DNA from 3 places in the Aeribacillus sp. SP014 genome. Region 1 is predicted to be linked to each of the others. Evidence: riboswitches for the same ligand, from Rfam matches in the RefSeq annotation. Region 1 holds a riboswitch; each other region holds the start of a gene.
The links. Region 1 has a riboswitch for cobalamin ahead of ACVIJU_RS07140 (ABC transporter substrate-binding protein). Riboswitches for the same ligand answer to the same signal wherever they lie in the genome.

Region 1 (10,813 bases):
GAAGCCGAGAGAATGCGTAAAATATTTATCAAATATTCAAGATGTTGAATGGTCGATTTGCTGCTAGCAGAGCCGTTGTAATGTTCATTTCATAAATAAATTTTTTGTTGCTAAACGAAAGCTTCCCTATTTTTTTCAAGTAAATGATGATTTATTCCATTCTAGAAGTTTCCAACTAATATATTTAGACGCTCTTTCTTTAATATATGGTTCAGTCTGCTGAGAAAATTCACCTGAATTTGCATAATATGGATTACGACTAAGTATCGTTTGTAATGTCAATCGCCAAAGGAGTGTCATATACTGACTTTCATGTTTTTCTTCCTCCGGCGGACTTATGTAGCAGTATTGTGGAACATTGCACATTGGGGTGTCGGAAGCCGCATAGCGAATTTTAATAGCGTTTTTTACTGTATTCTGAAAATAGATCAGTTGGGGATAAGCGGTTTTTACTTCGGGACTCCAGCCTACAAAAGGTTTTATGTTCAGCTGGAGAAGGGAGATTATATATGAATTTTTTAATTTTCAGAATTGGTAAGCAAGTTTCTTTACATTTTTTTTCGATTGCGCTTACAATGAAATTATAAACATTTTTTGCAAAGGAGGAGTTAAGATGTCCGATGTGATTATTGTTGGTGCCGGTCCTGCGGGGGCAAGTGCTGCGTTGTTTACGGCGAAGGCTGGAAAGAAAACATTAGTTTTAGATCACGATAAATCAATGACGAAAAGGGCATGGATCGAAAACCACTATGGTGTTTTAGAAATTACAGGTCCTGATTTAATCGATATTGGGAAAAAACAGGCGGAAAAGTTTGGAGCAGAAATAAAAAACGAGCAAGTGGAAACAATTGAAACAAAACAGGATGGACACGTCGTCAAAACCGATGGCGGTTCGTATGAAGCGAAGCATGTCATTTTAGCGACAGGAGTATTGACGGATTTAGCCGAGAAAATTGGATTAAAAACAAAAGACGGAACAGAGCCTCGCATCAAAACAATATTCGATGTGGATTCAAATGGAAAAACAAATATTGACGGAATTTGGGCAGCAGGTACAGCTGCTGGCGTAAGTGTACATACAATCATTACCGCAGGTGACGGTGCAAAAGTGGCCATCAATGTCATCAGCGAGCTGAATGGCGAACGGTACGTCGATCATGATATATTGAAAAATTAATTTCAAAAAAGACAGGACATTCATTTGTCTTGTCTTTTTTTATGATTTAAAACTCGAATATAGGTGTAAGTCCAAAATATGTAAAACTTTATACCAATGGGAAATTGTTATGGAAAAATATCTCTTGTGCAGGGAGTTTCTAAAAGAACAAAGTACAGTGTATTCAGCAAAATGTTTCCAAAAGACATATGTAAACGCCGAACCTTTGCTGGAATATTTATGAATAATATGAAAAGATTTTTTAATGAATTCTAGATTAGAAGATGTTAGGGTAATAGAGAGCGAAAAAAAGGAGGTAGGATTTATGAAGAAAATAAAAAAATTCATCTTCTCCTCATTTATTGCTCTTGCTGCCATTGTTTTCACCGGACAAGGAAGTGAGGCAAGCGCTGCCTATTCGGTGAAAGAAGGAGATACACTCTGGAAAATTGGTCTAAAATACGGGGTTTCAGTTCAAAAACTAAAATCCGTTAACAATAAAACAACTGATGAACTATATGTTGGAGAAGAGTTGACTATTCCGCCAACTATCTCAGCAAGTGAAAAAGATTTATTGGCTAGATTAGTAGAAGCAGAAGCAAAAGGAGAACCATACGAAGGAAAAGTTGCGGTTGCCACTGTTGTACTAAATCGCGTAGACAGCCCTTTATATCCTGATACAATTACAGAGGTTATTTATCAAGATCGCCAATTTACTCCTGTAGCAAATGGAGAGATTAACAAGCCTGCAAGTGAGGAATCCAAAAGAGCAGTAAATGAAGCTTTGGCATTCCACGGTTTAGGTCAAGGCTCCCTGTATTTTTATAATCCGAAAAAGACGGACGACCAATGGGTTCGAACTAAAAACACAACAATTGTGATAGGCGATCACGTCTTTGCGAAATAAGGAAGCTGCTGCTTATCAGCAGCTTCCTTATTTTTTATTCCAGCACAACCGTTCCTTATGAAAAAAATCGAATCAAGCAAGGACGCTGGATTAAAATATTTTTCATCCCGTCATACTTTTTTGCCATGTGATGCATATTTTTAAAAAATTGTCATTGTCAAAAACTATTTGTGTCGTATCAAAACACCTTCCGATGGCAATTCTATAATTGGGAGGTGACATGCGATGGCACAAGACGTTTTATGTGAAGTAAACAACTGTAAATATTGGGCGGATGGAAATAGATGTTCAGCTGATTCCATTTATGTTGTCAGCCATTCGGGGAAAACCGCCAAAGATCAAAAGGAAACGGATTGCAAAACATTTGAACCGGAAACTTTCTAAATAATGGAGAGGGCCGAATTCCATTTCGGCTCTCTTTTATTATTGATAATGATTTTCAATTTTATTCACGTTAATTGGAAAATGGACCAAAAAAAATGATCATACATGTTTGTTTAATTCCGCAATCATGGAGGAAAGCTGTTGAACAGCGAATTGAAGGTTGGAACGGTAAATCGATAAAATCATTTCTCCGTAACGATCTCCAGGAACTGCCCACTTTCCATTTAATTCTTTCCAAGTGGTAGCTGATCCGCGCTTCACATAATGAAATCTTGGATCTACAAGCGGCTCATCACCTGGAAGAGGCTTTGTTGTCGCATAAGCAAACAAGTGCTGCAAATGAGCGAGAACTCCTTCTCTTGATGTGGAGAAGCTTGCTCCTCGGACATTCGGGCCTGTCGCTCCAATTCCGGCAAAATTGTTTTGGCTGCGGTCGACAACCCCGGTGAAGCGAAAATAGTTCGTCTCATGAATGGCTTGTGCGTAAGCGATATCACCGCGTATTCCGTATAGTTTGCTTAATTGGATATATAAATCACCCAGTTGAGGTGCATCTGGATTCGTATTTTTTACGAACTGATCCAACAATGTTCCCGATAAAAGCGGTTCTCCTAAAATAGAAATGTCTTCTGTGGCGGATGCTTGCGGCTCTGATGTAGACAGCAAGCTGGCTAGTTGATTTTGCCTTGGCGGATTTGCACGCTGCTCTTCGGGAGTTAAAATAAAAGCATCTTTATAGCCCAGCTGCACAAGTTTTGCCAGCTGCTCCTTCGCATTTTCCAAATGTTGAAAAGCCCCTGCTTGAACACGGTAAAAACTTGTGCCGTTAACATTAGCAGGTGAAATAAAACTGTCCACGTTTTTTCCTTTCAGTTCCTTTACGCGTTGTTCTGCATTTTTACGCTCTTTGAAGGAACCGGCAATCACTTTGTAAAGCGTGTTGTTTGAAACAGGAGCCGACGGTTTTGTCGACGGCTTTTTTGTTGTGCTTGCCTTTCTCTTTAAATTAAGGGCTTTTCCTATTCCTTCCGCCACACTGGCGGCAAAATCACTTATAAAAGCAGAAGAGGTTAACAATTTGATATCGTTAGGATTATCGATAAATAATGTTTCCAAAAGAACCGCGGGCATTTTCGTTTCTCTCAACACAAAAAAATTGGCGCTTTTTTTTCCGCGGTCCTGTACGTTATATTTTGGCCCGATTACGCTCATAATATGATTATGAATGATGGAACGGTATTGAATCGTTTTATTAGATGCACCGCGGTTGTAAATATAGCTTTCAAATCCTGTTCCGCCCCCTGAATTGACATGGATGGAGCAGAAAAAATCGACATTTAGTCTGTTTGCCAAACTCGTTCTTTCTTCTAAACTGACAGTGCGATCGTTCGTTCGTGTCATCACGACATCTACTTGAAAGTTTTCTAGCAAATGGTCTCTGGCTATTAAGGCAATAGTCAGCGTAAAGTCTTCTTCTTCATAGCTTCTAAATGTTGCACCAGGATCACTTCCACCGTGGCCTGGGTCTAAAAGAACGACTGTCACTTATGGATCCTCCTTCGTTCCTAAAATCAATTACCCATCCATTAAAATTTTATTCATTTTTACGGCAATCGGTTCAAATCAACACGGTTGAATTGAAAACCTTATAAAAAGTCCAATATAAAACTTGACATAGCATTTTCACATTTTTTCTACCAGAACGGATTTGAATGATGTATAATTACATTCGTCGACAATTTCATTCAAAAGCAAACAGGTGCGGACACTTTTGTCCGCTTAAAAGGGAAGTTTGGTGAAAATCCAACGCGGTCCCGCCACTGTGAATGGGAGCAACCTGAAAATGCCACTGTGTCTACGGGAAGGTTCAGGGAGCGATGACCATGAGCCAGGAGACCTGCCTGTTTGAACACGCCTAAAAACCCTACGAGGATAGGGAGGTGTTTGAAAACAGAACAAAGCGATATGCTTGTTTTCAGACATCTTCTTATCAAAAAAAGAAGATGTTTTTTTATTGGAGGAGGAAAATGATGAAAAAACTATCTGCACTATTTTTAGCCTTATTACTTCTATTTGGAATTGCGGCTGGATGCGGCCAACAAAATACATCAGAGCCGTCTGAAAACAAAAGCAATCAAAAGACGGAAGAGACGGCTTCACAATTTCCGGTGAAGGTCAAGGACGGTTTAGGAAATGAGGTGACGGTAAACGAAAAACCGGAGCGGATTGTTTCGCTAATTCCAAGCAATACTGAAATTGCCTATGCTTTAGGGTTGGGTGAACAAATTGTCGGTGTAAGTGATAATGACAACTATCCGGAAGATGTTCAAAACAAAGAAAAGGTTGGCGGGATGGAATTTAATGTTGAAAAAATTATTTCTTTAAAACCGGATCTTGTTTTAGCGCATGCTTCCAGCGCCCATAACTCGCAGGAAGGGCTGAAGCAGCTGAAAGATGCGGGAATAAATGTTTTTGTAGTCGAAGATGCCCAATCATTTGATAAAGTGTATGACTCCATCCAGACAATCGGCAAAATTACAGGGACAAGTGACAAAGCCGAAGATATTGTGGCTGAGATGAAAACGAAACTGGCGGATATTCAAGAAAAAGGAAAAACGATTCCGGATGATCAAAAAGTGTCTGTTTTTGTCGAAGTGAATCCCGCACCACAAATCTATACGACTGGAAAAGGAACGTTTATGGATGAAATGCTAACGATCATTGGAGCAAAAAATGCAGCGGGCGATCAAGAAGGCTGGCCGCAAATGACGGAAGAAGCCGTTGTAAAACTGAACCCAGACGTCATTGTGACGACATACGGCTATTACGTCGATAAAGCTGTTGACCAGGTGTTGGCACGCAAAGGATGGGAAAATGTATCAGCGGTGAAAAATAAACGGGTTTACGATGTGCATTCCGACTTGGTGAGCCGCCCAGGCCCAAGATTGGTTGAAGGAGTAGAAGAACTTGCGAAAGCAATTTATCCGGATGTCTACAAAAAATAAACATGTGGTCGCCTATACGGCGACCGCTTGTTTTCTTATTTTTTCCGTCTTTTTAGGAATTTCTATCGGAACGTTTCACATCACGTTTAAGGATATTTTCCAAATAATTTTCAATCAACTGTTTCATACTGGTTTGGCGCCGGACATTGATGAAAGCATGAAAAGCATTGTGCTTGATATTCGACTTCCTCGTGTCGTTTTAGCCGGACTTGTCGGAGCCTCGCTTGCAATGGCGGGGGCTTGTTATCAAGGGCTTTTGCAAAACCCTTTGGCAGATCCTTATACGCTCGGTGTTTCATCAGGTTCTTCTTTAGGTGCTGTACTTGTTCTTTTTTTCGGCATTCAAATTCCTTTTTTCGGCTCATTCACTTTGCCGGTTGTCAGCATTTTTACGGGTTTTTTAACGATTTTGGCTGTGATTTTGTTCGCCAATTTCATTGAAAAAACGATGAGGATTGAAACCATTGTGCTGACCGGAATTATTTTAAGTTCCTTTTTAAGTGCTTTCATTTCGTTGATGATTGCCCTGACAGGAGAAGAATTGCGACAAATTGTCAACTGGCTGTTAGGAAGCGTTGCGATGCGCGGCTGGGGATACGTTTTGATGCTTTTGCCGTTTTTTTTAATCGGGTCCATTTTGATTTTTGTAAACGGAACAGAATTAAACGCTCTGTCCTTTGGCGAAGAAAAGGCGAAGCAGCTTGGGGTCCATGTAAAAAGGAGAAAGCTGTTTATTTTAGCATCATCCTCTTGTTTAGCCGGTGCGGCCGTTGCCATCAGCGGAACGATTGGGTTTGTCGGTCTTGTCATCCCGCATGTAAACAGGCTGCTTTGGGGAAGTGATTATCGCCATCTTCTCCCTCTGTCCGCCATTTTTGGCGCCGCTTTTTTAATTTTGGCGGATCTCGTTTCAAGAACGATCGTGTCGCCGACAGAACTTCCGATCGGTGTGATCACGGCTTTAATCGGCGCTCCCAGCTTTGCCTTTATTTTAATGAAACAAAGAATGGAAAGAAGAGGGTAACATGCTGCAAGTCAAGAACATTTCGGGAGGCTATCAAGAGCGAAAGATTATCGAAAACCTTTCCTTCTCAGTAAAAAAAGGGGAAATATTTGGCATTTTGGGGCCAAACGGGAGTGGAAAGACGACACTATTAAAAATGATCAGCGGGATTCTTCCGGTTAAAAGCGGCACGATCGAGCTTGCCGGCAAACCTCTTTCTGCTTATTCTCCGAAAAAATTGGCGCAAAACATCGCTTCATTGCCGCAAATCCCAACGCAAATGTTTGATTATACCGTTTGGGAGACAGTGGCGCTCGGCCGTTATCCTTTTCAAACGGGTTTCTTCAAGCGGTTGACGGGAGAAGATGAACAAATCATCCAAAAGACCATGGAGCAGACGAATATTTCCCACTTAAAAAATAAAGCGATCAATGAATTAAGCGGCGGGGAAAAACAGAGGGTTTTTTTAGCGCAGGCTCTTGCACAAAACCCCGTTTTGCTTTTATTAGATGAACCCACGAACCATCTTGATATTTCCCATCAAAAAATCATGCTTGATCAGTTGAAAAATTGGACACAATCAAATGGATTAACGGTTGTCTCAATTTTTCATGATTTGAATTTAGCAAGCCTTTATTGTGACAAACTGCTGTTATTAAAAGATGGAAAAGCGGTTGCCGTTGATAATCCATCTGTCGTGATGAACGAAAAAACGATTGAACAGGTGTATGGTGTTTCGATTGTCAAACAATCACATCCGGAGCTTGCCCGCCCGCAAATGCTGCTTATACCCGAACAGAAACAGGAAGAAACATATAAAGTGACAAAAAGGGACATTGTTCAGACGAAGGAACTCATCTATTTAAAAGCGGCATCGCCGCTCAAAACCCTTTCATCTGCCATTATTGGCGGAGGATTTGGCTGGCACAGCACTTTTGTCAACCGTCATGTCGATAAAAGCTACAATTGTCAAGACAGCCGTTCGGAAATGGCCGATTTTCTGCAGAAAAACGGGTTTGATCAACATGCAACAGTCGCCATGATGACCGCGGCTTGTTTGGAAGATGGGGTAGTCAGCGAGCTTGAAGCAGAAGGAGTCTCCGTTGTCATTGTTGTGACAGCAGGACTTTCCAATGCAGTGGATGCAGCAAATAGTATAAAACGGAATGGCATAGCTTCAGGGACGATCAATACATGGATTTTGATAAACGGACGGTTATCTGATCAAGCATTTATTGAAAGTGTGATGACGGCAACAGAAGCCAAAACGAAGGCGCTGGCTGATGAAAAAGTGTTGGATCCTGTCTCCAATACGATTGCAACAGGCACTTCAACGGATAGCATATTAGTGGCTGCCACGCAAAAGGGCATTTTTCATCAGCACGCTGGCACGATCACAACACTTGGAAGATTGGTCGGCAGGGGGGTATATGAGAGTACAATTCAAGCGATTCAGCTAAATAAAAAAAGAAGGGGAAGGACATGACAGAACATGTAATTGCGATTATGCTGGCGTTTGTAATCGATCAAGTCATCGGGGATCCGAAAAATGCCCCCCATCCCGTCCGCTTGTTTGGCTGGTCTATTGCGTTTTGCGAACGGCGCCTCAACAAAGGGCGCTTTAAGAAAGAAAAAGGTATGGCGATGATCATGCTGGTCGGTTTATTTTTTATGCTGGCCGCTTTTTCAATTGTGTCATTTTTCTCTAGGCTTCACCCAGCAGCGGGCATTTTTGCGGAAGCGGTGATCATTTCTTTTATGATAGCGGAAAAAAGTTTGCGGGAAGCAGCTTTGGCAGTTTATGAACCGCTTTGCCAAAAAAATCTCGTTTCGGCAAGAGAAAAGCTGTCATGGATTGTCGGCCGCGATACGGCAGATTTGCCAGAATCGGAAATCGTTCGGGGAACGGTGGAAACGGTAGCGGAAAATACGAGCGATGGCATTACCGCACCGCTTTTTTGGGCGCTGTTCGGCGGAGCTCCTTTTGCGGTTTTGTACAGGGTCGTCAATACTGCGGATTCGATGGTAGGCTATCAAAACGAGAAGTTCGCTGAATTCGGGTTTGCTTCCGCCAAGCTGGACGATTTGTTGAATTACCTTCCGAGCCGTCTGACAGCTTTCATCATGGTACTTGTCAATCATCCGGCAAAAGGGATTCAAAAGCGGGAATGCTTTTCCATTCTGAAAAGGGATGCGCGCAAACACCCCAGCCCCAACAGCGGATTTCTTGAAAGCGCCATGGCTGCTTTGCTGGGTGTATCATTAGGGGGAATCAACCGTTATCAAGGGAAAATTTCTAATCGCCCTAAATTGGGAGACGGGGTTTATTCGCTAGAAGCAAAACATATTCACGATGCTATTGATATTATGAAGAAAACAGACAGGTTTTTCTTGCTATTTTTCATGATCGGAGGTGTATGCTTCGATGCTGCCATCACATGGAGCCAATCCATCTTATCTTTATAAATCATTGAACATCCGGATGCCGGAAAACATCATCGATTTCAGCGTCAACATCAATCCTTTCGGTCCGCCTGAATGCATCCGCAAAAACTGGGATCGCTTTTTTCCGTTTGTTGCCGATTATCCAGATCCTGATATGGCGGAATTGCGAGCGGTAATTGCCGGAAAGGAAAATGTTTCGCCTGAAAATATATTAATTGGAAACGGTGCCGCAGAACTTATTTTTATCATTGCAGCCGCCTTGCTGCAAAATGAAGACGTATTGATCGTGGAACCGGCATTTTCAGAATACCGAAAAGCATGCGAACCGTTCTCAAAGAGGATTTCATCCTATGTTTTAAAAGAGGAAGACAATTGGGAGTTGAACGTTGAGGAGCTAAAAACGGCTCTTTCCGGGAAAAAAGCGGTTTTCCTCTGCCACCCCAACAATCCGACAGGCAAAGTATTTAACCGGGAAACATTATTGGAAATCATTCGTGATGCCAAAAAGAAGCATGCGTTTGTCGTTCTGGACGAAGCATTCTATGATTTCGCCTTGGAAAACGTATCAATTCTGAATTGTTTATCATCTTTTTCCAATGTGATCATTTTGCGTTCTTTGACCAAAATGTATGCCATTGCAGGTTTAAGACTTGGCTTTTTGTTTGCCGATGAGACGGTCATCCAGAGACTAAAAAAATTTCAGGTGCATTGGAGCGTCAACGCCATTGGACAGAGGGCGGGAATAGAAGCATTAAAGGACGAAGACTATGTTAAAAAAACAAAAAGAATGATCTCTCAAGAACGGAAGCGAATGTTTGAACATCTCCATGAACTTGGTTTTGTGGTGGCGGACAGCTCTGTCAATTTTTATTTGTTAAGAGAGCAGCCAAAAAAAGATATGCTGCCTTTGATCCGCTTTTTATTGGAAAGAGGTATAGTGCCTAGACATACATACAATTTCAACGGGCTTTCCGGCAAATACATTCGTTTGGCGGTTAAGAGAAAAGAAGAAAACGACCGGCTTCTTTCAGCGCTTAAGGAGTGGAAGGACAAGTGTTGATCTTTGTGACCGGCGGGGTGAGAAGCGGGAAAAGTTCGTGGGCAGAACATTATTTGACGGTTAAAAAGAATCAGGCCAACCGCCTTGTTTATATTGCAACCTCTTTTCCATCAGACGAAGAAATGACAAAACGAATATTGCAACACCAGCTAAAAAGAGCCCAAGGCAAAGAAAAATGGCTGGCAATTGAACAGACGAATGATGTCGGCAAGTTGTCGAAAAAACTGCAAAAAAATGATTTTGTGCTGCTGGACTGTTTAACAACGTTGTTGACGAACGAACTTTTTTTTCATGAACAACATGGTGAACGATGGCAGGCCGCTTCTTTTCGCCAATATGTGTTGGAAAAAATCATCCGTGATCTATCTGAGCTGCAAAAAAGCTGCGAGCTATTTTGCATCGTCTCCAATGAGGTCAACTGGGAATTTCCAGCGCGGTCAAATGCAGTGTTCCAATATGTTCGCCTTCTCGGCCATCTCCATCAACAAATCGTTGAACGTGCGGATTTGGCGGTCAGAATGGAATTCGGCATTCCAGTTGCTATGAAGGGAGAACTACAATGAAAGGGATCATGATTCAGGGAACGGCTTCTGATGTTGGCAAAAGTTTCATTGCCACGGCATTTTGTGCTATTTTTCACAAACTTGGCTACAAGGTTGCTCCGTTTAAATCACAAAATATGTCAAACAACTCATATGTCACATTGGATGGAAGGGAGATCGGCAGGGCTCAAGGAATTCAGGCAGAAGCCACCGGCACGGCGGCCTCCGTCTATATGAACCTGATTTTATTGAAACCGAAAAGCGATTGCACTTCGGAAATCGTCTTACTTGGCAAAAGCTATGAAACATTA
Region 2 (10,813 bases), 930 kb from region 1:
CATACGGAATGTTGAAATGTCCAAGAGGCCCATTTGTGTCTAGCGGCGATGATAGATGGATGAAGCCTGTTCAGCAAAAATTTGAAACCTTTCAGAGCAGGCATCCCCTTCAAGCTTCCTTGCAATCTATCAGATCTTTCTAACGGGCTTAATCGTTGAAACAAATCTCAAGGACGAATCTCCATTATATTATGAAAGCACTAACCGTATTGTACTCCTTTCTATACCGTCATTCAATATTTGCCAAAATTAGTGTCCATTTTAAAAGCCGAAATTACCTAATCCTGCTTCTTTTACTATGAGAGGGTGATTTTGGAAAATTTGTCAAATAATCGGGATAATCCGTAATAATTCCATCGACATTCATGGCCATCAAATGTTGAATATCGTGTATATCTCTAGCTGTATAAGGCATAATTTTCATGCCGCTCTGATGAATCATATAAACTAATTTAGGGGTTACAAGCGCTTTATTCGGATTGATATATGTCGCAAATGCTGCATATTGTTGTAAATGCTCCTCCGTAATAGCGCCATGTCTATATCCGATGAGCACTCCAAGAGAAACCGACGGCAAGACACTGTGGAATTCCTGTAAAAAAGCGGTATCAAAGGATTGAACGACCACATTCAGTTGCTGATCCCCTTTTTCGATCAGTTCTTTTGCCAACCTCTCTACAATGCCGAACTGCTTTTTCGGTTCTTTAACTTCTATTAAAAAATTGATCTTCCCCCTGTATTTCTTAAGGACATCGCATAAAAGGGGTATTTTTTCTCCGGAAAATTTTCGATGAAACCAGGCTCCAGCATCAAATTGTTTTAGTTCTTCATATGTGAAATTTTTAACTAAACCTGACCCGTTTGTTGTACGATCAATCGTTTCATCATGAATAACGGCGAGCAACCCGTCTTTCGTCATCCGTACATCCAATTCTAAATAATCCGCCTTCATGTCAATAGCGAGATCAAAGGCTGCAAATGTGTTTTCCGGAGCATATCCAGATGCTCCCCGGTGTGCGACGGCAATTGTTTTGTTGGGCTCTTTTTGAAAATGAAAAATTTTATAAAAAAAGCGGTGAACATAATAACGAACATAATCAAGCATGCATAACCATCCCCGTTTTTTTTGGATTTATACTAAATAATAATCACTTACATTAATTTATAACATTTTTTTTACAATTTTATTTTTCTTTTGCAGGATATTTCGTTTTGGAATAGAATAGTATTTAGAATATAAAAAAATTTTTAATTAACGCATCTTACAACACACCATTGTTTCCAGCCTGCACCTCATGATGAGAAGTTTTGGCCAAATCTCCTCTTCATAACACCCATTTCGCTTTTGTCCCGGATTATGCCCTATGCAAAAAATCTTAAGTTCAAGGAGAGTGATGGAATGATTAGAAAAGACGTGATGACAAAAACATGGGGAAATAAAGAAATTGTGACAAGTCCGTTTTATGGTGTCATAAAAAAAATTATGACCGAAGCAAAAAACCGGATTTATGAATGGGAACCGTTGTTTACCATTCAAACGGATGAGGGTACTCTTGTCCAAATCAGCGTCGGTATTGGAGGAATCATTGACAAGCTGTTCGTCAAAGAGGGAGATCGGGTTATTCCTGGAGCAGTCTTAGCATATATTGATGAAGATTTAATAGTCACTGGCAGCGATTAAGAATTAGGACCCCTAAGAAGAAAAAAGGGGTCCAGTAATAGCTACTTGTATTGAGCAACAATTTTTCTCAACCGGTTATTTAACGATTTAAGCATCCAATCCCGAAAGATCTCCTGTTTTTCTTCCAATGTTAAATAATACTCGGCGCCAGCTCTCCCCTTTGCAAGATCCGTTATATGTTTAATTGACAAGGCAGCAGCAACGGAAATGTTTAAGCTTTGCACAAACCCTTTCATAGGAATTACAAACGTTCTGTCAGCCATGTCAACCGCCTCTTTTGAAACACCGCTATGTTCATTTCCAAAAACAAGGACAGTCGGTCTGCTTACATCAAGCTTTTCAAGAGGAACAGCCTGTTCACTCAAATGGCTAACATATATTTGATATCCTTTCTTTTTTAATTGACTGATGGCTGCACAAATATCTGATTGATAATCAATTGTCAGCCATTTGTCTGCACTTTTCGTCACCAATTCATTAGGGGCAAAAGGCGCTCTTCCGGTTACAACCGTTACATTCTGCACGCCAAAAGCTTCAGCAGAACGAAGAACAGCCGCTTGATTATGGCCGTCATCCACCGCTTCCAACAATATGGATACGTAACGAGTCCGTTCCTTCAATACCTCATATAAACGATTCAGCCTTTCCGGCACAATCATATCAAGAATTTGGCGATCCTCATCATTTACAATCTTCTCTTTCAGCAATAATTCCACAATATTATTTTCTTTATTAACATTCACATCCCTTTACCTCCTTGAAAGCACGTGCGGGCAAGAAGATCGAACGTTCTCATTTATTATACGTCTTCTCCAAAAAAAATCTACCTCCTATAGCTGGACACGTTATAGATCAGGTTAAATATAAACAGTTTATCCACATTATCTTTGTACTGTTTCGTTCGTACTCATTGGGCAAAAACAACAAAGTATACAAAGAAGCTTTGCGGAAATTCTCTTCTTTTAAAAAACAAATGTTTATATATCAACGGATATTCACAGGAAATCCCCCTAATATAAACAGCTTTTACACATATTTTATCCACATATCCACATTAGCTATCCACATTTCGTATTGGCACATTTGTTCCCTACTACATATATGATTAAATAATTCACATTTGTTGATAAACTTATCCACTTATGCACAGCTTACAAACGGAAAACACTCAATTGCTTGTTTTGAACAAAAAAATCCCGAAAAGAGGTTTCGTAACCTTTTTTCGGGACGCTTATGTTAATAGTGATGTTGATGGCCTAAGGACATAACCCATATAGACCCTGCAACAATGACAATTGCGATATAGATCCCGTAATAAATCATTGTTGCCTGCCAAGAACCGCTTTCTCCTTCTTTCATATGCATGAACAGCAAAAGCTGAATAAACGCTTGGCAAAATGCTAAAACGACAATTAATGTAATAATCGTATTTGTCGGCAGATCGGTTGAAAATGTAATCCACACCGCCAATAACGTCAATATTATGGACAACAAAAACCCGAAGACATGCTTCCAAGGAAATCCTTTTTCGTTTTGTGCCAAGTTAACTCACCATCCCTGTCAAATAGACGAGTGTGAAGAGGAAAATCCAAACGACATCAAGGAAATGCCAATATAGACTTGAAATAAACACTTTTCTTGCCGTATCCGCGTTAAGGCCTCTTTTCAGCACCTGCAAAATGATAATCAAAATCCAAAATATCCCGATCGTGACATGAAGCCCGTGCGTTCCAACAAGAGCGAAGAAGGATGAAAGGAACGCGCTTGTTTGCATTGTTGCACCTTCATGAACAGCATACAAAATGAACTCTTCTATTTCAAAGTACAAAAAACCGATTCCCAACAATATCGTAACAATCAGCCAGCCGATCATACCGGCTTGCTTGCCTCTTCGCATTTCATAAACGGCAAGACCACAAGTGAAGCTGCTTGTAAGCAGAAGAAAAGTTTCAATCAAAACTGTTTTCAATTCATACAATTCCTCGGGACCTGGTCCGCCCGCTGTTCTGGAGACGAGCACAAGATACGTAGCAAAGAGGGTGGCAAACAGGGCAAGCTCTGCCCCGAGAAAAATCCAAAAACCTAAAATATTTAATTGATTTTGTTTCGTTGAATACTCAAGTGGAAGATTCGATTGTTTTGGAGCAATTTCCGACATGTTACTCCCTCCCTGCTTCCGTCTGTTTAATTTCTTCGACCGGCACATAGTATCCATCATCATATTCAAAAGAGCGCAAAATCATGCAGATGATAACGCCGATCAATCCGATGATCGCAACCGGCATCCATTCGAAAACTAAACCGAAGCCGGCTATAAAGAAGAAGATCGACATGATGAAAGGCCGCCCCGAATTTGATGGCATATGGATTGGTTTATATTCCGGCTCCTCTTCTTCTTTTCCTTCTTTCCGTTCCTTCTTCATCATCCACCAAGCGTCAAGACCTTTTACCTGCGGTGTTACGGCAAAGTTGTAATGCGGTGCAGGCGACGGAATAGACCATTCCAGCGTCCGGCCATCCCAAGGATCTCCCGTGAGGTCACGCTCACCTTTAAAGTACGTGTACACAACATTAATACACAGGAAGATAAAGCCGATTCCCATCATAACTGCGCCAATAGTCGAAATGACGTTTAATTCCGTCCAGCCGGCATCTGCCGGATATGTGTAAATTCTTCTTGGCATGCCCATAAATCCTAAAACATATTGCGGCAAGAAACATACATTAAAGCCAAGGACGAAAAACCAGAACGTAATTTTGCCGAGCTTTTCATTTAAAATGACGCCAAACATTTTCGGATACCAATAATGAAGCGCTGCAAAGACAGCAAAGACCGTACCGCAAATTAACGTATTATGGAAATGGGCTACAAGGAAATACGTATTATGATATTGGTAATCGGCCGCAGCCATCGAAAGCATCACACCTGTAACCCCGCCGATGACGAAAGTTGGAATAAACGCCAAAGACCATAGCATCGCAGATGTGAATTTGATTCGACCTTTATATAAAGTGAAGAGCCAGTTAAAGATTTTTACCCCTGTCGGTATGGCTATCGCCATCGTCGATACAGAGAAAAATGCATTAACCGGGGCTCCTGAACCCATTGTGAAAAAGTGGTGCACCCAAACGAGCATACTTAATACAGAAATCGCCACCATGGACCAAACCATGGCTGTATAACCGAAAAGACGTTTTCTTGCAAACGTTGAGACAACTTCTGAAAAAACCCCAAACGCTGGCAAAATGGCAATATACACTTCCGGGTGCCCCCAAATCCAGAACAGGTTCGCCCAATGCATTGGCACTCCATCGCCTGAAAGCGTAAAAAAGTGAGTGCCAAATATTCTGTCCAACGTCATTAATGCTAAAGCAACCGTCAATACCGGAAAAGCGAAAACAACCAATATAGACGTAATAAGTGTTGCCCATGTAAACATCGGCATGCGCATTAAAGTCATTCCAGGAGCTCTCATTTTTAGAATCGTTACAATGAAATTAATACCGGAGATTAATGAACCGATCCCTGAAATTTGCAATCCTAATAAATAATAATTTTGGCCCGGCCCCGGGCTGAGTTCATTTCCAGCAAGAGGCATGTATGCCGTCCACCCTGCATCCGGTGAGCCGCCGATCACAAATGAAATGTTGAACAGCAAGGCGCCAAAGAAAAACGTCCAGAAGCTGAGTGCATTCAAATACGGGAACGCCACATCTCTAGCTCCAATTTGGAGAGGAACTGCAATGTTCATGATCCCGAATATGAACGGCATTGCCATAAATAAAATCATAATGGTTCCATGTGTAGTGAAAATTTCATTATAATGCTGTGAATCTAAAAACGTATTATTTGGCACTGTCAATTGGGCGCGCATTAAAAGTGCGTCTACGCCCCCTCGGAATAGCATTAATACGGCGGAAATAATATACATAATCCCTATTTTTTTATGGTCAACAGTCGTTAGCCACTCTTTCCACAGCCATTTCCATTTTTTAAAATAGGTTAACACAAAAACGATACCAATAATTGTTAATACAATAGCTGCATCCGCCATATATATAAGGGGTTCGCCGGTAACGAAAAATTCATCCCATTTCACAGCACGTTCCTCCTTCCTTCCGATTAATGTCCTTCGTGCTGATGGCTTTCATGTTCACGATTATCATGATGATCAGATTCAACTTCCTCCAATTTTATGGTACCGTGCTTTTCTTTTGCAGGGATATTGTCTAAATGCTCACCTGGTTTCGCAAAATCAACCCACGCCAAATGTGTTCCAGAAAAAAAGTCAATTTATCTTTTAAAACTCCGACTTGGATGATTTCGTTAAATTGTTTTTTCGTCAGCAATGGAGCTGATGCTTGTGTTTCTTTCACCCATTTATAAAAATCTTCTTTTTCCATTGCGTTCACATCAAATGTTTGATGGGCAAATCCTTCTCCTGTAAAATTTGAATTCCGCCCTTTAAACGTACCGACATGATCAGCCTGCAAATAAAGAGTCATTCCCATTCCAGCCATATTATATTTTTGTCCGCCCAGCTCTGGAATCCATAAAGCGCTCATCCCGCCGACAGCTGTCAATTTAAATTCAACTGGAACATCTTTTGGAATGTTGACATAATTGACTGTTTCAATATTTTCCTCCGGATAGCTGAAAATCCATTTCCAATCGGCTGCTGTCGCATGAATTACAATTGGTTCAACCCCTCTAGATTCCTTCGGCGGTTTTTCAAGCTCAAAAGTCGCCTTAATCGTTGGTATCGCCAATGCAATGACAATCAACACAGGAATAGCTGTCCAAATGATTTCCAGAAGTGTATTTCCGTGCTGGTCAGGAGGCTCATAATCAAGATTTTCTGGTCTCTCCCTGTATTTCCATAAAATAATGGCAAACAGCACAAAGATGACAACAATAATAAACAGCATAAACCAAATTGACCAAAGGATTAAATCCTTTTGAACCTCTGCAACAGGTCCTTTCGGATTTAATAAAACAAAGCGTTCACTGCAACCTGTCAACAAAAAAAGCAATGACAGTGGTAAAACCTTCATAAACAAGTTCAACCATTTTTGTTGTTGTGCCGGCATTTTCGATCCCTCTCAAATCAGAAATGTTTTAAATTTTCATAAAAAACCGACTTAATCGATTCAAAAAATAATTGAGTTGTAAATGAACTTTATCACATTTTTATCGAAATAAACTTTAATTCAAAAAACAGTCAAGAAACGATAAATTTTTTGTAAAATTTTTGCCACGAATCTGACACAATATAGAGAAATTCCGTTTTTTCAGGGAATCTTCTCTATATTTTCCAAATAAAAGCTGATGGGAATGTATTTTCGAGGGATGTACATGAAGAAGCTGAAAAATGACGTTTTCATCTGTTTTCTTGAACCGATGTATCATTCTAAATTTGCCAAGTGAGGAAATAAGCAAAATGAGTTAGCAGCCGAGTCAGGGGAAAAATAAACAAATTCATGCTGAAAGGAAGAGTTCGGATAAATGACTTACATACAATTTTCTGTTCAAAAATAAAGCTCCTATCTTCATAAAATCGAGATAGGAGCTGAAGCTTTAGTTTAAATTCAATCCTTTTTTCTGAACAAATTGCTTCATGTACATTCTTGTCGGATTCGAAAGCATGCGAGCCATTTGACCAGTCCAAGTATCTTTGCGAATCCCGTTTGTTCGCTGATCATAATAATTGGATACTATTTCATTATATTGTTCAAGCTCGCGCACATATGCTTCTTGATCTTGCTTATATTCTTCCTCATGATAAATATGCTCAAAAGGTATTCTTGGTTTTTTCGCCGTTTTTTTTGCAGGGTAGCCGACAGTTAATGCAAAAAGAGGGATGACCTTGTTTGGAATTTTCAACAGCCTCGATACTTCTTCTAAATTATTGCGGATGCCTCCGATGTAGCAAATGCCGAGTCCCATTGACTCAGCCGCTAACGCAGCATTTTGAGCGGCCAGTGCAGCATCAATGAGAGCTACCATAAATTTTTCAGTGCTCCTCAATGAATCTTCTACATTTTTGCCTTCCATTTCACCAATGACTTCATGACGGTGCAAATCAGCGCAAAAAATAAATAAATGTCCGCTCTTCTCTACGTAAGCTTGGTTTCCTGCCAGTTCAGCGAGCTTTTTTTTCGTTTGTATATTTTTCACCCCGATAATGGAATAGGCTTGCATGTAACTTGAAGTTGAAGCGGCTTGGGCGCATTCGACAATTAATCGGATTTGCTCATCTGTCAAAGGCCGATCCTCAAAATGACGAACTGAACGGTGATTTAAAATGGTTTTGATAATGTCGTTCAACATAATCATCCTTTCTATAATCCCACTTATTTTTTGAAAAATCACACTTCTTCCAATCCAAGTATTAACATGAAAATACTGCTCTTTCAAATGATTCGTATTGAAAAATACGTTTTTTATAGCTCCTTTTTCAGTGAAGGCTCCAAGCACCTAATTTTACCATCGTATCTCAAACTATTCACTGCAACGATCCTGTATTGTAAACAACAAAATTTTTCGAATTTACGTTATTAGAAAAATTAAATTTTAAAAACGACCCTCTAAACACACAATTTGTATGTGAATTCCTGCTTCTGTCCATTGATTTCCCAAAATAGGGCAGCACTTTTCTGAACCTAAAAAATAGGGATTGAAAAAACAAAAAAAATCATCTATTCTGATAATTATAGTTTCATATAGTGTTCCAAGCAGCAGGTGCGTCATATTTCATCAGCAATATGCGCTTAAAAGGGAAGATTGGTGAAATTCCAACACGGTCGCGCCACTGTGATGGGGAGCTTTCGGCCAACATCCACTGTTTCAATGTTTGAAATGGGAAGGAGGATCGAAAGCGATGATCCTAAGTCAGGAGACCTGCCTGTTGTATGCACTGCCACCTACGCGTCATAGGGAGGAGTGATGAAGCCATGTTGAGATTTAAGCCCTACATGTATCTCAACACGAGTTAGAGTCCACAATTCCCTCTTTTACGCGTAAAAAGAGGGTTTTTTTATTATGTGTTGAGATACAAATCAAATGGGGGTGTCAATATTGACATTAATTAGTTCAAATCTTGGCTATCCAAGAATTGGTGAAAGAAGAGAATGGAAAAGAGCGCTGGAATCATTTTGGAACGGAAACATTTCAGAAAGCAGCTTGGAGGAAACATTAAAAGATATACGTCTTCTCAATCTGAAAAAACAGAAGGAAAAAGGAATAGACCTGATTCCTGTAGGAGATTTTTCATTATATGACCATGTCCTCGATACTGCATTTATGTTTGGGTATATTCCTTCTAGATTCCAGCATATGGAGCCGACTTCATTAAAAACATATTTTGCAATGGCTAGAGGCTCTGATGAAGCAGAAGCAATGGAAATGACCAAATGGTTCAACACAAACTACCATTATATTGTTCCGGAGCTTGAAAATAAAACGCCGGCGTTAGTAAAGAACCGTCTGCTTGAACTTTTTCAGGAAGCGAAAAACGAGCTGAATATTGAAGCAAAACCGGTTTTGCTAGGTCCAATTACTTTTTTAAAGCTGGCAAAACAATACGATCAACACGATTTTCATAAACATTTGTCTGCTTTAATTCCTGTTTACGTCCAATTGTTGACGGAACTTGCTCAGGCCGGTGCGAAATGGGTGCAAATTGATGAGCCGATTCTTGTACAGGAGCTAGATGATTCATCGATTCCTTTGTTTAAAGAGGTATACGATGCTTTCCACAAAGCGCTTCCTTCGTTAAATATCATTTTGCAAACATACTTTGAAAGTATAACCCATTATCAAGAAATCGTGTCTCTTCCTGTCGCTGCAATTGGCCTGGACTTTGTACATGATCATGGCGTCAATCTGTCGAACATCAAAACGCTCGGCTTTCCGAAAGACAAAATTCTCGCAGCTGGTTTGATCGACGGCCGCAACATTTGGAAAGCATCCTTAGTATCAAAAGCTAAGGAAATCGATGATCTTGCGCAATATGTAGATATTGATAGATTGATCATTCAGCCTTCATGCAGCTTGCTTCATGTACCTGTTACAGTTCAAAACGAACAGAGCTTGCCGTCCATATTGAAAAATGCTCTTTCCTTTGCTGATGAAAAATTGGATGAAGTAAATGAACTCGCTCAATATGCAAAAGGGAAAAGAACGATCGATGATTTAAAACAATATGACCGCTCTTATACGGATTTTATCCATTCTTCCTTTCGGACAAATGAGAAGGTTCAAGAGGCCAGCAAAAATATCGGAGCATATCCAACGAAACGCTTGGATTATACCGAACGGCAAAAACTGCATAAAAAAAGATGGAATCTGCCGATTTTACCGACTACTACGATCGGAAGCTTTCCGCAGACGAAAGAAATCCGGCAAATCCGCTTAAAATGGCGGAAAGGCGAATATACAAACGAGCAGTATGAATCGGTCATCAATAATGAAATAAAAAAATGGATTGACATTCAAGAACAGCTCGGTTTAGACGTATTCGTCCATGGGGAATTTGAACGGACCGATATGGTCGAATTTTTCGGGGAAAAATTAAATGGAATTGCTGTTACAAATAACGGCTGGGTGCAATCATACGGGTCACGATGCGTGAGACCGCCGATTATTTACGGAGATGTAGCATTTGATCAGCCGATGACCGTAAAAGAAAGCGTATATGCACAATCACTGACAAGCAAGCCTGTTAAAGGGATGCTGACAGGACCTGTCACGATCCTAAACTGGTCATTTGTGCGCAATGACATCGACCGTATAAGCGTTCTTCGCCAGCTCGCCCTTGCCATTCGCGAAGAAGTGCTAGCTTTAGAGAAAAATGGAATAGGCATGATTCAAGTTGATGAGCCTGCATTACGTGAAGGATTGCCTCTGAAACAATCAAAACAAAAAGAATATATCGAAGGAGCTGCTGAAGCCTTCAAGCTCGCCACCAGCTCTGTTCGCCCGGAAACACAAATCCATACTCATATGTGCTATTCGCAATTTGAGGATATCATGGAGGCAATTGATGACCTTGATGCGGATGTCATTTCTATTGAATCTTCCCGAAGCCATGGAGAGCTTGTTCATGCTTTTGAAACGTATCAATATAAAAG
Region 3 (10,813 bases), 220 kb from region 1:
CCCAATTGTCACGATAACTGGGAACCGTTCAATCCATTTGATGATGAGCGTGCTGCCCCACACAACGATTGGAATGGAAATTAACAATCCGATTATGACTAAAAGGAACGATCCGTGCGCGGCACCGGCAACCGCTAAAACATTATCAAGCCCCATTAAAGCGTCTGCTACAATGATCGTTTTCATAGCGGACCAAAAGCTATTCCCGGTATCGACGTTATGCTCTTTTTTATCGATGAGAAGTTTATAGGCGATCCAAAGGAGAAGAATTCCGCCGACTAATAGCAGTCCAGGGATTTTTAAAAGCCAAACAACCGCAAGCGTCGCAATTGCCCGGATAAAAATCGCTCCAAATGTCCCCCATATAATGACCTTTGTTTGTTGGTGTTTCGGCACATTTCTAGCTGCTAAACCGATTAGAATGGCATTATCACCAGCTAAAACAAGGTCAATGATAACAATCGAAAGTAATGCTGAAAAAAACTCAGGTGAGAATAGTTCCAATATTTATCACTCCTCAAATATTTTATACTCATTTCGATGTTTTTATCCTTTGTTATGCAAGACAATATTTTTCCTGTAATTCCTTCGGAGCCATTTTGATCATTTGTTGCATGATAAAAGTAAATATAACGACATCATCCACAATTCCAATTAAGGACAGGAAATCTGGGATTGCATCGAACGGCAACAGGAAATATCCAATTATGAAAGCGATCGAGAATAGCTTTTTTTCCTATTCACCTCCTTCGATAAGAAAAATTCAAATATAAAAGGGAAAAATGAACGAAAGTTATAAATGAACCGAATTCTTTTCCATATTTTTCTCATCGTTTTCCCCTCCACTAGGTTTATTTTTTAAAATTTGTATTGTGTCATGATCCAGACTATCGATTCCTTCTTCAAACACTAATGTTGTTTTAAAACGGTATGTTAAACTGTCTGTTGTTGCGGGAAGATGCTTTGGTAAAACAAATTCAAAAGGAATTTTTGCGCAATCAGCTGGATCGATTATGTCAGGAGCGAATAACGTAATGGAGGCGATTGATTGCTGATCAGCCTGATTGTTTATTTTCATAAGATCACATTGCAGCTGCTTAATCTTTTGAGTTATAGTGCCTCCTTTAATGTAGAGCGTGCCTGTTACTTTTTCTCCTGGCGAATACGTTTCTTTATCCAGTACGAGATCGACTGTTGCAGAGCCTATTCCGATTTTGGACATATATTTTCTAAGCAGCAACTCAAATCATCCTCCCAAAAATTGTTTTAAGATGCAAAAAGACCTTTGCCATTTTTATGGCAAAGGTCTCGCTAACAACATCCAGTTGTTCAATAAAGCCGGTGGATTCCTCCACGAAATGACGACTTTATTGTTAAGCTACTCCCCTTTGGGAATTTTTATTCTTATTCCGTTTTTCTAATTTGATTATATTGGTCAAATTGCGATTTGTCTAGTATTTTTTTTACTGAAGTAAATGTGTTTTGCAAAATGTCGGAACAAATAACAATTTATAAAAATAATAAGGAATTTCAATAGTTCAAATGGAAAATCCGCGATATAATAAGGATAACATGATGATTTTGAGTATAGAATAGATAGGAGAATGATGTATTGAAAATGAAAAAGTATCTTCCGCTTATCATCATTGGTATTGCCATTCTTATACTAATACCGTTCAGCATCCCGATATTGCTTGCGCTGCTTACAGCTCTTGTACTTGAAAAGCCTATCAGCATTCTCCAAAATCGATTTAAAATAAAAAGACCTTATGCAGTTTTGCTCATTTTTGTTGTTTTTTTACTCTTATTATGTATTCTAGGCTTTGGTTTGATAAACTTTATATATACAAACTTTGTGAGTTTTATAGAAAATATCCCTTTATATGTTAGAAAATTCAATCATGATTTTATTAATCCTCTTCTTGATACGTGGGAAAATTATTCCGCTTCCCTTCCAGAAGGTGTCATGACGTCTATTGAAATTTCCATTAATAATTCTGTCAATGCAGTTGACGGTCTTGTGAAGCAATTGATGGAATCGCTCATATTATTTGTTTCCGGCATTCCTGGCTTTTTCATTGAAGCGCTGATTTACTTGATTGCTCTTTATTTAATCAGTTTAGATCTGCCGAAAATATGGGCTTCGCTCGAGACCATGCTGACAGAAAAAACGAGAAATAAAATAAAATATGTTGTGAATGATCTTTACAAAGCAGGCTTCGGCTTTATTAAAGCGCAAGTTATCTTAAGTTTGCTGACATTTATACTAGCTTATATTGGGTTGGTGCTGCTTCGTGTAGATTATAGCTTGATTTTGGCAATCATTATCGTGGTTGTTGACATCCTTCCAATATTGGGAACAGGATCGGTGCTGGTTCCTTGGGCTATTTATGCATTTAGCCAGGGGCAAACCAATCTCGGAATAGGATTAGTTGTCTTATTTCTTGTGATCACTGTCGTCAGACGTGCTGTCGAACCGAAAATTATGTCAACCAACATGGGAATAAGCCCTCTTGCCGCCTTGATCAGCATGTTCATTGGACTAAAGATGCTCGGTATATTAGGTTTATTTTTAGGTCCAGTTGTTGTGATTTTGTTTGAAACATTGCGAAGAGCAAACATTATAAAGCTTAACATAAAAATTTAAAAAGGTTTTCCTTAAATTTGAGCGGAAAATTTGGATTAGAAGCAATAGGAGGATTGAAAAAAATTGCTTAGAATATGTAAATACATGATATTCTAAATATTGGAACGAATGTTGCAAAATTGGATGCGGGAGGCAAGCATTTTGTTTAAATCAAAACTTCATTTTTGGACGTTAGAAATACTTTTGATCATTTTGATCTTATATTTCAGCACAAAAATATCTTTTCTTTTTGAGCCCATTGTGATCTTTATAACTACTTTGTTTTTTCCTATAATTATTTCCGGTTTTCTTTACTTTTTGTTTGCTCCGATTATTGGCTTTCTTGAAAAGCGAAAAATTCCAAGAGTGCTGGCCATTTTGATTTTGTATATCGTGTTTATCGGAGGAATTTCGATCGCCATCGGATTGGTAGGTCCTACGATTGTTAAGCAGTTTAATGATTTAATTCGAAACATTCCTTTTTATATAACAAAAACGAGAGAAATCATTGAAAACCTCTATCAAACAAGCTGGTTCCAATGGGTATTGACGCAAGATTATTTTTCCATTGAAAAAATTGAGAGCACCATTACGCAATATGCATCGAGAATTACAAATAATATTACGAATGGCGTTCAGTCCGTTTTCAGCGTTATCACAAATATAACACTCATTATTGTCACGGTGCCGTTCATTTTATTTTATATGATCAAGGACGGACATAAGCTGCCGCACCAGGTCGTAAAGTTTTTTCCGAGCGATTTCCGCGATGAAGTTATGATTATCTTAAAGGAAACAGGCGAAACCTTATCTACCTATATTCAAGGACAAATGCTTGTTTCCATGTTTGTCGGGCTCTTTACGTTTATCGGATACTTAATTATTGATCTGCCATATGCTTTGCTGCTTGGAATAACTGTGGCAATCACCAATATTATTCCGTATTTAGGTCCGTTTATTGGAGCTGCTCCAGCCGTTATTGTCGGCTTGCTTGATTCGCCTTTTAAAGCACTTCTTGCGATTATTGTCGTGACAATTGTTCAGCAAATTGATGGGAATGTGATTTCTCCGTTTATTATCGGCAAGAGGCTTGATACACATCCGTTGACCATTATTATTTTGTTGCTTGTTGCAGGAAATATCGCGGGAATTTTGGGGATGATTTTGGCTGTTCCAACATATGCTGTAACCAAAACGGTTGTGATTAACTTATATAAATTAATTAAACTGAGGAAAGGGATTAAAAAGACGTAATTCAAAATATAAGCCGCTTGAAAAAGCTCAAGCGGCGTTTTTGGTTTTAAATGATGATTTAGGAGATTTACAGAGTCGGGATGACAGGATTCGAACCTGCGACCCCCAGCACCCCATGCTGGTGCTCTACCAAGCTGAGCTACATCCCGCTGGACAATCTGTATTATAAAGAAAAAATCAAACCATGACAATATGATTCAAATAAGTTTTTAAAATATAGCGCCTAGTTGGAAGCCGAGAAAGGCAAACAAAAGACCGAACGCATAGCTTGAAAGAAAATAGCAAATGGACACTGTTTTTTGTTTTTCTGTTAACAGCTGTTTATTTTCAAGCTGAAACGTAGAAAAGGTGGTAAAGGCTCCTAAACATCCTGTTCCAAATAACAGTAGATATGCTTCTGAAATATTCATGCCGATCAAAAGGCCGAGCAGGAAAGATCCGCTGACATTGATAATAAATGTCGCGACAGGGAACTTCATATTGCTTTTCTTTTTAATCCAATTGGTGACGATCAAGCGGGCATTAGCTCCTAAAAAACCTCCGATTCCTACAACGATAAAGTTGAAAAGCATTACTCTTCACTCCTATTCATGACGGGCCGTTCGTGCGTTGTGCTGGGAAAGCATTTTTCGGCCAAGATGATAACCAGACGAAACAAATAAATAACCGCCTATTAAGCTTGACAATGTATACATAATGGCTGTTTCCCATTTATCGGCAATCATCAATTGAATGTTCTCAAAACTGAAGGTTGAAAATGTTGTGAATGACCCGATTAAGCCAGTACCGATCGCTGCGGCAAAATGGGGAGGAAATCCTTTTATTTTAAATACATATTCAGTCAACCATCCTAAAAGAAAACTTCCAGCCAAATTGGCTAAAAGTGTCGCTGCTGGGAAAGATCCGGTCCAAAAGCTGGAAGTCCATAGGCCGACACTGTATCGAAGGCAGGCACCTGCTATCCCGCCCAAACCGACTAATAAATAAATCATTATATTCACCTCGCAATGGTGGAAAACAACATAGTTCTTTTTAGCCAATATGATTTTCTTAATCTTCGTGAAAACTATATTTCTTTTTAGGGCATCGCCTTTGTAATTGCTTCTATAATGAACGCAATACAAGCTAAAAAGATGGTCAGTAAAGTTGAACATAACAATATGTTTCTGATGACGACAGCAGCTTTGTCGCATCTGCTGAAAGTTTGAAAAGTAAAATATACAAAGATGCCTAATAGAATCGAGGCAAACCAACTTATAAAGCCTGTTTTTGTAGCTAATTTTTGCCAATCAAACATCCAAAAATATAGAATAGCGATATGAATTGTTACTAACAAAATTGACATTATGATCAAGGTTGATTTTAACATAGATCCCCTCCGCACATATTATACCATGGCATGGAAAAATGGGATGCTTAGGTTCCCAAAAAGATAAGCTCTTTTAAAAGAAAGTAGTTGCTTATCGAACAATTCTTTCATAGCATTCCTTTTGGTTTGGCAGCAGATAAAAAAACGGGCAGTCTCTGCTGCCCGTTATCATGAGAACGTAAATTTTTACAACTCATCAAAGCCGTTATCAATCGTGTTGACTTTTGTATATTGTCTCGATTTTTGTTCAAAGAAGTCTGATTTTCCTAAGTCCACTTCTTCATAAGCCCGTATCCATTTCAAAGGATTTGTCCGATAGCCTTCAAAAGGACGTTCGAATCCCAGCTGATTGGCACGGAAATTCGCATAAAATTTAATATAGCTCTCCCACATCTTTTAAATGCAGGCCTTCAATGTCATTGCCGATAATTACACCGGCCCATTCGATTTCCAGCTCGGCTGCTTTCATAAATGTTTTCGAAACGAATTGTTTCAGTTCATCTGTATCATATTCAGGATATTGCTTCAGCACCGCTTTGAAAATTTTTTCAAACAAACCTACGTGTATTTGTTCATCACGGTTAATGTAGTTAATCATCGTGCTAGTGGCTACCATCTTTTGGTTTCTGGCTAAATTATAAAAGAATGCGAAACCGGAATAGAAAAATAAACCTTCCAGTATGACATCAAAGACGATCGATTTCAACAAATTCTCCACATTCGGATTTTCTGCAAATGCTTTATACCCGTTGGTGACAAATTCATTTCGCTTCCTTAAAACCGGTTCGTTCCGCCAATATTCAAATACTTCATCCTGTACGTTTTTAGGCACGATGCTTGAAAGAATATACGAATATGAATGGTTATGAATCACTTCCTGCTGAGCGAGCAAGATCATTAAGGCGTTTATGCTCGAGTCTGTAATATAATCAGCAACTTTTCCGGCATAATCGGTTTGAATGCTGTCTAATAAAGCTAAGAGGCCGATAATTTTTAAAAATGCGTCCTGTTCTCTTTCTGAAAGCTCAGGAAATTGCTTCACATCTTGAGCCATATTGATTTCAAAAGGTGTCCAAAAGTTTGCGAGCATCCGTTTATATTTTGGATATGCCCACGGGTAGGCGACATCATCCCAATTGAGCACGTTGGAACATTTTCCGTTCACTATTGCTGTTGAACGGTTTGGTGCATCAGGATCCATAATAACTCGTTTTGTTAATGTTTGCTCCATATTAATTCCTCCTTAACTTGCACATGATTCACATTCATAAATGTCGCTTGATGTCGAACGGACATAATACGTTGTTTTTAATCCGGATTTCCAAGCTGTCAAATGAAGCTCCAGCAATTCTTTCGCTTTAATCGTGTTTAGGACGTAAAAGTTGAAGGAAATGGACTGGTCAATATGTTTCTGGCGCACTGCATTTTGTTTAATGCTCCATGTTTGGTCGATCAAATAAGCGGATTTATAATACCAAGTCGTTTTCGCATTTAAGTCGGGAACGGTAACTGGAATTTTGTAGTCTTTCTTTTCCTCTGAATAAACTTTTTGGAAAATTGGATCGATGCTTGCTGTGCTTCCGGCTATAATGGAGGTCGAGGCGTTCGGTGCGACCGCCATTAAATAGCTGTTGCGAATCCCAAAAGTCTGCACTTTTTCCTTTAATTCCTGCCATTTTTTTGACGTATAACCGCGGATCTCAAAATATCGCCCTGTATCCCACTCCGAGCCTTTAAAGAGAGGGTATGCGCCTTTTTCTTTTGCGAGCTCCATACTCGACTGAATGGTTAAATACGCAATTTTTTCATATAATTGGTCGACAAATTGGACTGCCTCGTCGCTTTCCCATGTAATTTCCTTTAGTGCAAATAAATGATGCATGCCAAACGTTCCAAGGCCGATTGCACGGTATTTTTCATTTGTAAGCTTTGCCTGTAATACCGGAATGTTATTTAAATCGATAACGTTGTCCAGCATCCGCACTTGAATAGGGATTAAACGTTCCAGAACGTTGTCTGGGACAGCCCGTGCCAAGTTGATGGAAGAAAGGTTGCAGACGACGAAATCGCCGGGCTTTTTCACAATGACAATTTTTCCATCTTCAACATATTGTTCTTCAACAGTAGTAGCACTTTGATTTTGCGCAATCTCTGTGCATAAATTGCTGCAATAAATCATGCCGGCATGCTTGTTTGCGTTTTTTCGATTCACTTCATCCCGATAAAACATAAAAGGCGTTCCCGTTTCAAGCTGGCTGATCATAATCCGTTTCATTATTTCAATCGCAGGCACTTTTTCTTTAGATAAGGAAGGATGATTCACGCACTCAAAATATTTTTCCCGAAAGCTGCCGTTACCTTTTTCTTCATCATAATAATCTTCCAGACTGAATCCCATGACTTTGCGAACTTCGTGGGGATCGAACAAATACCAGTCCCCGCGCTTTTCAACTTGCTCCATAAATAGGTCAGGAATGCATACACCTGTAAATAAATCATGGGTGCGCAGCCGTTCGTCTCCGTTATTTAATTTTGCATCTAGGAAGGCGAAAATATCTTTATGCCAAACATCCAAATAAACGGCAATTGCTCCTTTTCTTTGGCCGAGCTGGTCGACGCTCACTGCCGTATTATTTAATTGCTTCATCCAAGGAATGACACCTGATGAAACTCCTTTGAACCCCCGGATATCGCTTCCGCGGCTTCTGATTTTCCCTAAATAAACTCCAATGCCTCCGCCGCTTTTAGAAACATTGGCAATATCAGTGTTCGAATCATAAATGCCTTGAAGGCTGTCGTCTACCGTATCAATAAAGCAGCTTGAAAGCTGACCGACTGATTTTCCTGCATTAGCCAATGTAGGTGTTGCAACCGTCATATATAAATGGCTCAATGCCCAATACGCTTCCTTTACAAGATGCAAACGTTTGGACGGATGCTCGTTGATCATTAACGTCATAGCGATGATCATAAAACGTTCCTGTGGAAGCTCAAATGTTCGTTTATGAAAATCTTTAGCTAAATACCGGTCGTAAAGGGTCCTTAATCCGATGTATGTAAACAGCTTGTCCTTCTCAGGATCAATGGCATTTCCCAGCTCCATAATTTCCTCTTTTGAATAATGCTCTAGCAAAAGAGGGCTGTAGATTCCAAGATCGGTTAATGTTTCGATTAACAAATAAAAATCGCCGTAGCCCGGTTGGTTGTAATTTCTGTTTTGGCTCGCTTCATAGTAAATTTTTTCAAGAAATACGTGTGCAGCTAAAAAAGTCCAATCCGGCTCACTTTCCGAAATGTTTGCTAAAGCTTCAATAATCAGCAGGTTTGTAAATTTTTCAAGATCATCAATCTGCTGGTATTGTAGGGTTGTCGACACTCTCTCGCTGTATTCATGAAAGGAAAGGGATGGAAACTTTTTTTCAAGCTGCCTTAGATAAAGCTCCCAATCGCTCCTGTTAAAATGATTTTGAAAAACCTCGTATAGATTTAATGCTTTCGTAATATTCATCAAACATCCTCCTTATCAAAATAAAAAACCGCCCAGGAAGCTGAGCGGATCAAACGATGATTAAAAGGGAGGCGGTTTACAAGGCGAAACTACTCCATTCAAACCATCGTTTCATCTTCCCAACCCCCGAAGAATTAGAAACGTTCGGACAAAGGCAGGTCTCCTGACTCGTGCTTCATCCTACTTTGAATCCTTCCCATACGAAACGTACAGTGGATTATTCATTTCGTAGCACTCACAGTTGCGGGGACAGTTCCGGATTCTCACCGGATTCCCTTTTAAGCTGAAAACAGCACCTTTGTCGTTAGGTTTTCAATATATAGTATTTAATTGTTTTTGATTACACAATATATAGATTTTTGATGTTATATATTCATCATAATCGTACTTGGCGAAAATTGCAATAAAAAAGTGAGGCTGATTGAAATTTTGCAACCTCACGAAACAATTAATGAAACTGAATATCAATTTTCTTTTTGTTGTTTTCGGTTTGTTTTGGAATACGGATTTCCAAAACGCCATTTTTATATGTCGCGCTCACTTCTTCTTCTTTTACATTTGCCGGCAATGCAACAGCGCGGTGAAACCGCCCTACAAACCGTTCGCGTCTATGCATTTCTTCTTCCTTTACTTCTTTGCTTCTTTGAATTGTGCCGCTGATCGTAAGAACGTTGCGATCAAGATGAATGTCAACGTCTTCCTTTTTTTCAAGGCCGGGCAAATCACACGTAACAATTACTTCATTAGCAGTTTCATGAATATCAAGCCGGGGGGTATTCATAGTCTCAAAGTTTTCAAAAAAATGCGGGAAGCTTTCAGAAAAAACGCGATTCATGTTTCGTCTAAATTGGTTGATCTCAGAAAAAGGATCGTAAGGAATGAGAGCCATATGATTGTTCCTCCTTTGATTTTTTTACAGAAAATATTATTTGTGTTGGGAAGAGAAATATACATAAAGCAAAGTTTAAATTACTGTTTTTAATCATAAAAATATAAATAAGTCCGCTGCATCCAAATCGTTTCGTGTTTGTTGCTTTTAAAAGCACAACCTAGCAAAATTTGGTGAACGAATGGATAGCATATTGTTGTTATTAAACAAGAATTTACATACGCAGAAAATTAAGTAAGCTGCTTAATTGCAGCCATGCTGGGAATTAACAGATCAAGCTGGATAAATTCACAATGATTGGAAACCGCTGTTGGACAACTTTATAAATTTAAAAATTATTCTTTCGTTGCACATTCTGAAACAACGATGTTGTGAAGACAATCTGCAAGCAATAATATAAAAAACAATAATAAAAAAATTTGGAATATTAAAAAATATAAAGAAGGGAGGGAAAAGCTTTATAACCTTGCAATTCAAAAAATGAAAGCGTTTAACTAATGCTTTTAGGGGGGTATAAAATGGTGGGAAAAGGTAAATTTTGGAGTGTTCTTTTTATTACTATAATGTTGATTTTATCAGGTTGTTCAGGATCGGCTGTAAGCAATAGCAAGTCTAATTCCAGCGGTGAAAAAGATACAATCAAAATTGGCGTCATCCTTTCTTCAACTGGAACATTCGCTCCGCTTGCGGAAAGCATTAAAAATGGATTTAACCTTTATCTTGAAGAAAATGATAACAAGTTGGGCGGAAAAAAGGTGGAAATAAAATTTGAAGATGATGAAGCAAACCCGCAAGTTGCTTTAAGGAAATATCGCCAATTAGTCAAGAATGAAAAAGTAGATATACTTGTTGGACCAATTTCTTCAGCAGTCGCTTACGCATTGAGAGACGAGGTGGAGAAAGACAAAATTATATTAATTGATGCCAATGCTGCCGGAAACGATCTTTCCTGGAGCAAAAAAAGCGATTACATTTACCGCCTGTCATTTTCCAACTGGCAAAATGGCAGCAGTGCTGGAGAATATTTAGCAAAAAATGTTGGAAAAACAGCGGTAGCGATTGCACCCGACTACCCTGCAGGAAAGGAAGTTGTTTCCGCTTTTAAAGAAGCTTTTGAAGCTGCTGGCGGTAAGGTAGTAAAAGAAATATACCCTAAATTAGGAACGA

Region 2: another riboswitch for cobalamin. It lies ahead of metE (5-methyltetrahydropteroyltriglutamate--homocysteine S-methyltransferase); the one in region 1 lies ahead of ACVIJU_RS07140 (ABC transporter substrate-binding protein).
Region 3: another riboswitch for cobalamin. It lies ahead of ACVIJU_RS06085 (ribonucleoside-diphosphate reductase subunit alpha); the one in region 1 lies ahead of ACVIJU_RS07140 (ABC transporter substrate-binding protein).

What each region holds. Positions count from the first base shown of each region.
Region 1 is NZ_JBSRXI010000001.1:1,437,071-1,447,883, forward strand. Features, by position in the region: gene ACVIJU_RS07120 (FAD-dependent oxidoreductase) at 614-1,177, shown strand; gene ACVIJU_RS07125 (cell wall hydrolase) at 1,482-2,063, shown strand; gene ACVIJU_RS07130 (DUF1540 domain-containing protein) at 2,289-2,447, shown strand; gene ACVIJU_RS07135 (N-acetylmuramoyl-L-alanine amidase) at 2,547-3,992, opposite strand; cobalamin riboswitch at 4,188-4,366, shown strand; gene ACVIJU_RS07140 (ABC transporter substrate-binding protein) at 4,478-5,452, shown strand; gene ACVIJU_RS07145 (FecCD family ABC transporter permease) at 5,415-6,476, shown strand; gene ACVIJU_RS07150 (adenosylcobinamide amidohydrolase) at 6,478-7,941, shown strand; gene cbiB (adenosylcobinamide-phosphate synthase CbiB) at 7,938-8,921, shown strand; gene cobD (threonine-phosphate decarboxylase CobD) at 8,881-9,960, shown strand; gene ACVIJU_RS07165 (bifunctional adenosylcobinamide kinase/adenosylcobinamide-phosphate guanylyltransferase) at 9,954-10,523, shown strand; gene ACVIJU_RS07170 (cobyric acid synthase) at 10,520-10,813, shown strand, end outside.
Region 2 is NZ_JBSRXI010000001.1:508,132-518,944, reverse strand. Features, by position in the region: gene ACVIJU_RS02660 (glycerophosphodiester phosphodiesterase) at 275-1,105, opposite strand; gene ACVIJU_RS02655 (biotin/lipoyl-binding protein) at 1,400-1,681, shown strand; gene ACVIJU_RS02650 (TrmH family RNA methyltransferase) at 1,723-2,424, opposite strand; gene qoxD (cytochrome aa3 quinol oxidase subunit IV) at 2,918-3,223, opposite strand; gene qoxC (cytochrome aa3 quinol oxidase subunit III) at 3,225-3,839, opposite strand; gene qoxB (cytochrome aa3 quinol oxidase subunit I) at 3,841-5,781, opposite strand; gene qoxA (cytochrome aa3 quinol oxidase subunit II) at 5,912-6,772, opposite strand; gene nfsA (oxygen-insensitive NADPH nitroreductase) at 7,260-8,009, opposite strand; cobalamin riboswitch at 8,405-8,604, shown strand; gene metE (5-methyltetrahydropteroyltriglutamate--homocysteine S-methyltransferase) at 8,745-10,813, shown strand, end outside.
Region 3 is NZ_JBSRXI010000001.1:1,212,339-1,223,151, forward strand. Features, by position in the region: gene ACVIJU_RS06035 (TerC family protein) at 1-504, opposite strand, end outside; partial or broken gene ACVIJU_RS06040 (YkvA family protein) at 557-831, opposite strand; gene ACVIJU_RS06045 (sporulation protein) at 794-1,240, opposite strand; gene ytvI (sporulation integral membrane protein YtvI) at 1,619-2,647, shown strand; gene ACVIJU_RS06055 (AI-2E family transporter) at 2,789-3,880, shown strand; tRNA gene ACVIJU_RS06060 (tRNA-Pro) at 3,956-4,029, opposite strand; gene crcB (fluoride efflux transporter CrcB) at 4,090-4,452, opposite strand; gene crcB (fluoride efflux transporter CrcB) at 4,465-4,872, opposite strand; gene ACVIJU_RS06075 (hypothetical protein) at 4,959-5,249, opposite strand; partial or broken gene ACVIJU_RS06080 (ribonucleotide-diphosphate reductase subunit beta) at 5,436-6,480, opposite strand; gene ACVIJU_RS06085 (ribonucleoside-diphosphate reductase subunit alpha) at 6,493-8,757, opposite strand; cobalamin riboswitch at 8,894-9,072, opposite strand; gene ACVIJU_RS06090 (Hsp20/alpha crystallin family protein) at 9,206-9,646, opposite strand; gene ACVIJU_RS06095 (ABC transporter substrate-binding protein) at 10,165-10,813, shown strand, end outside.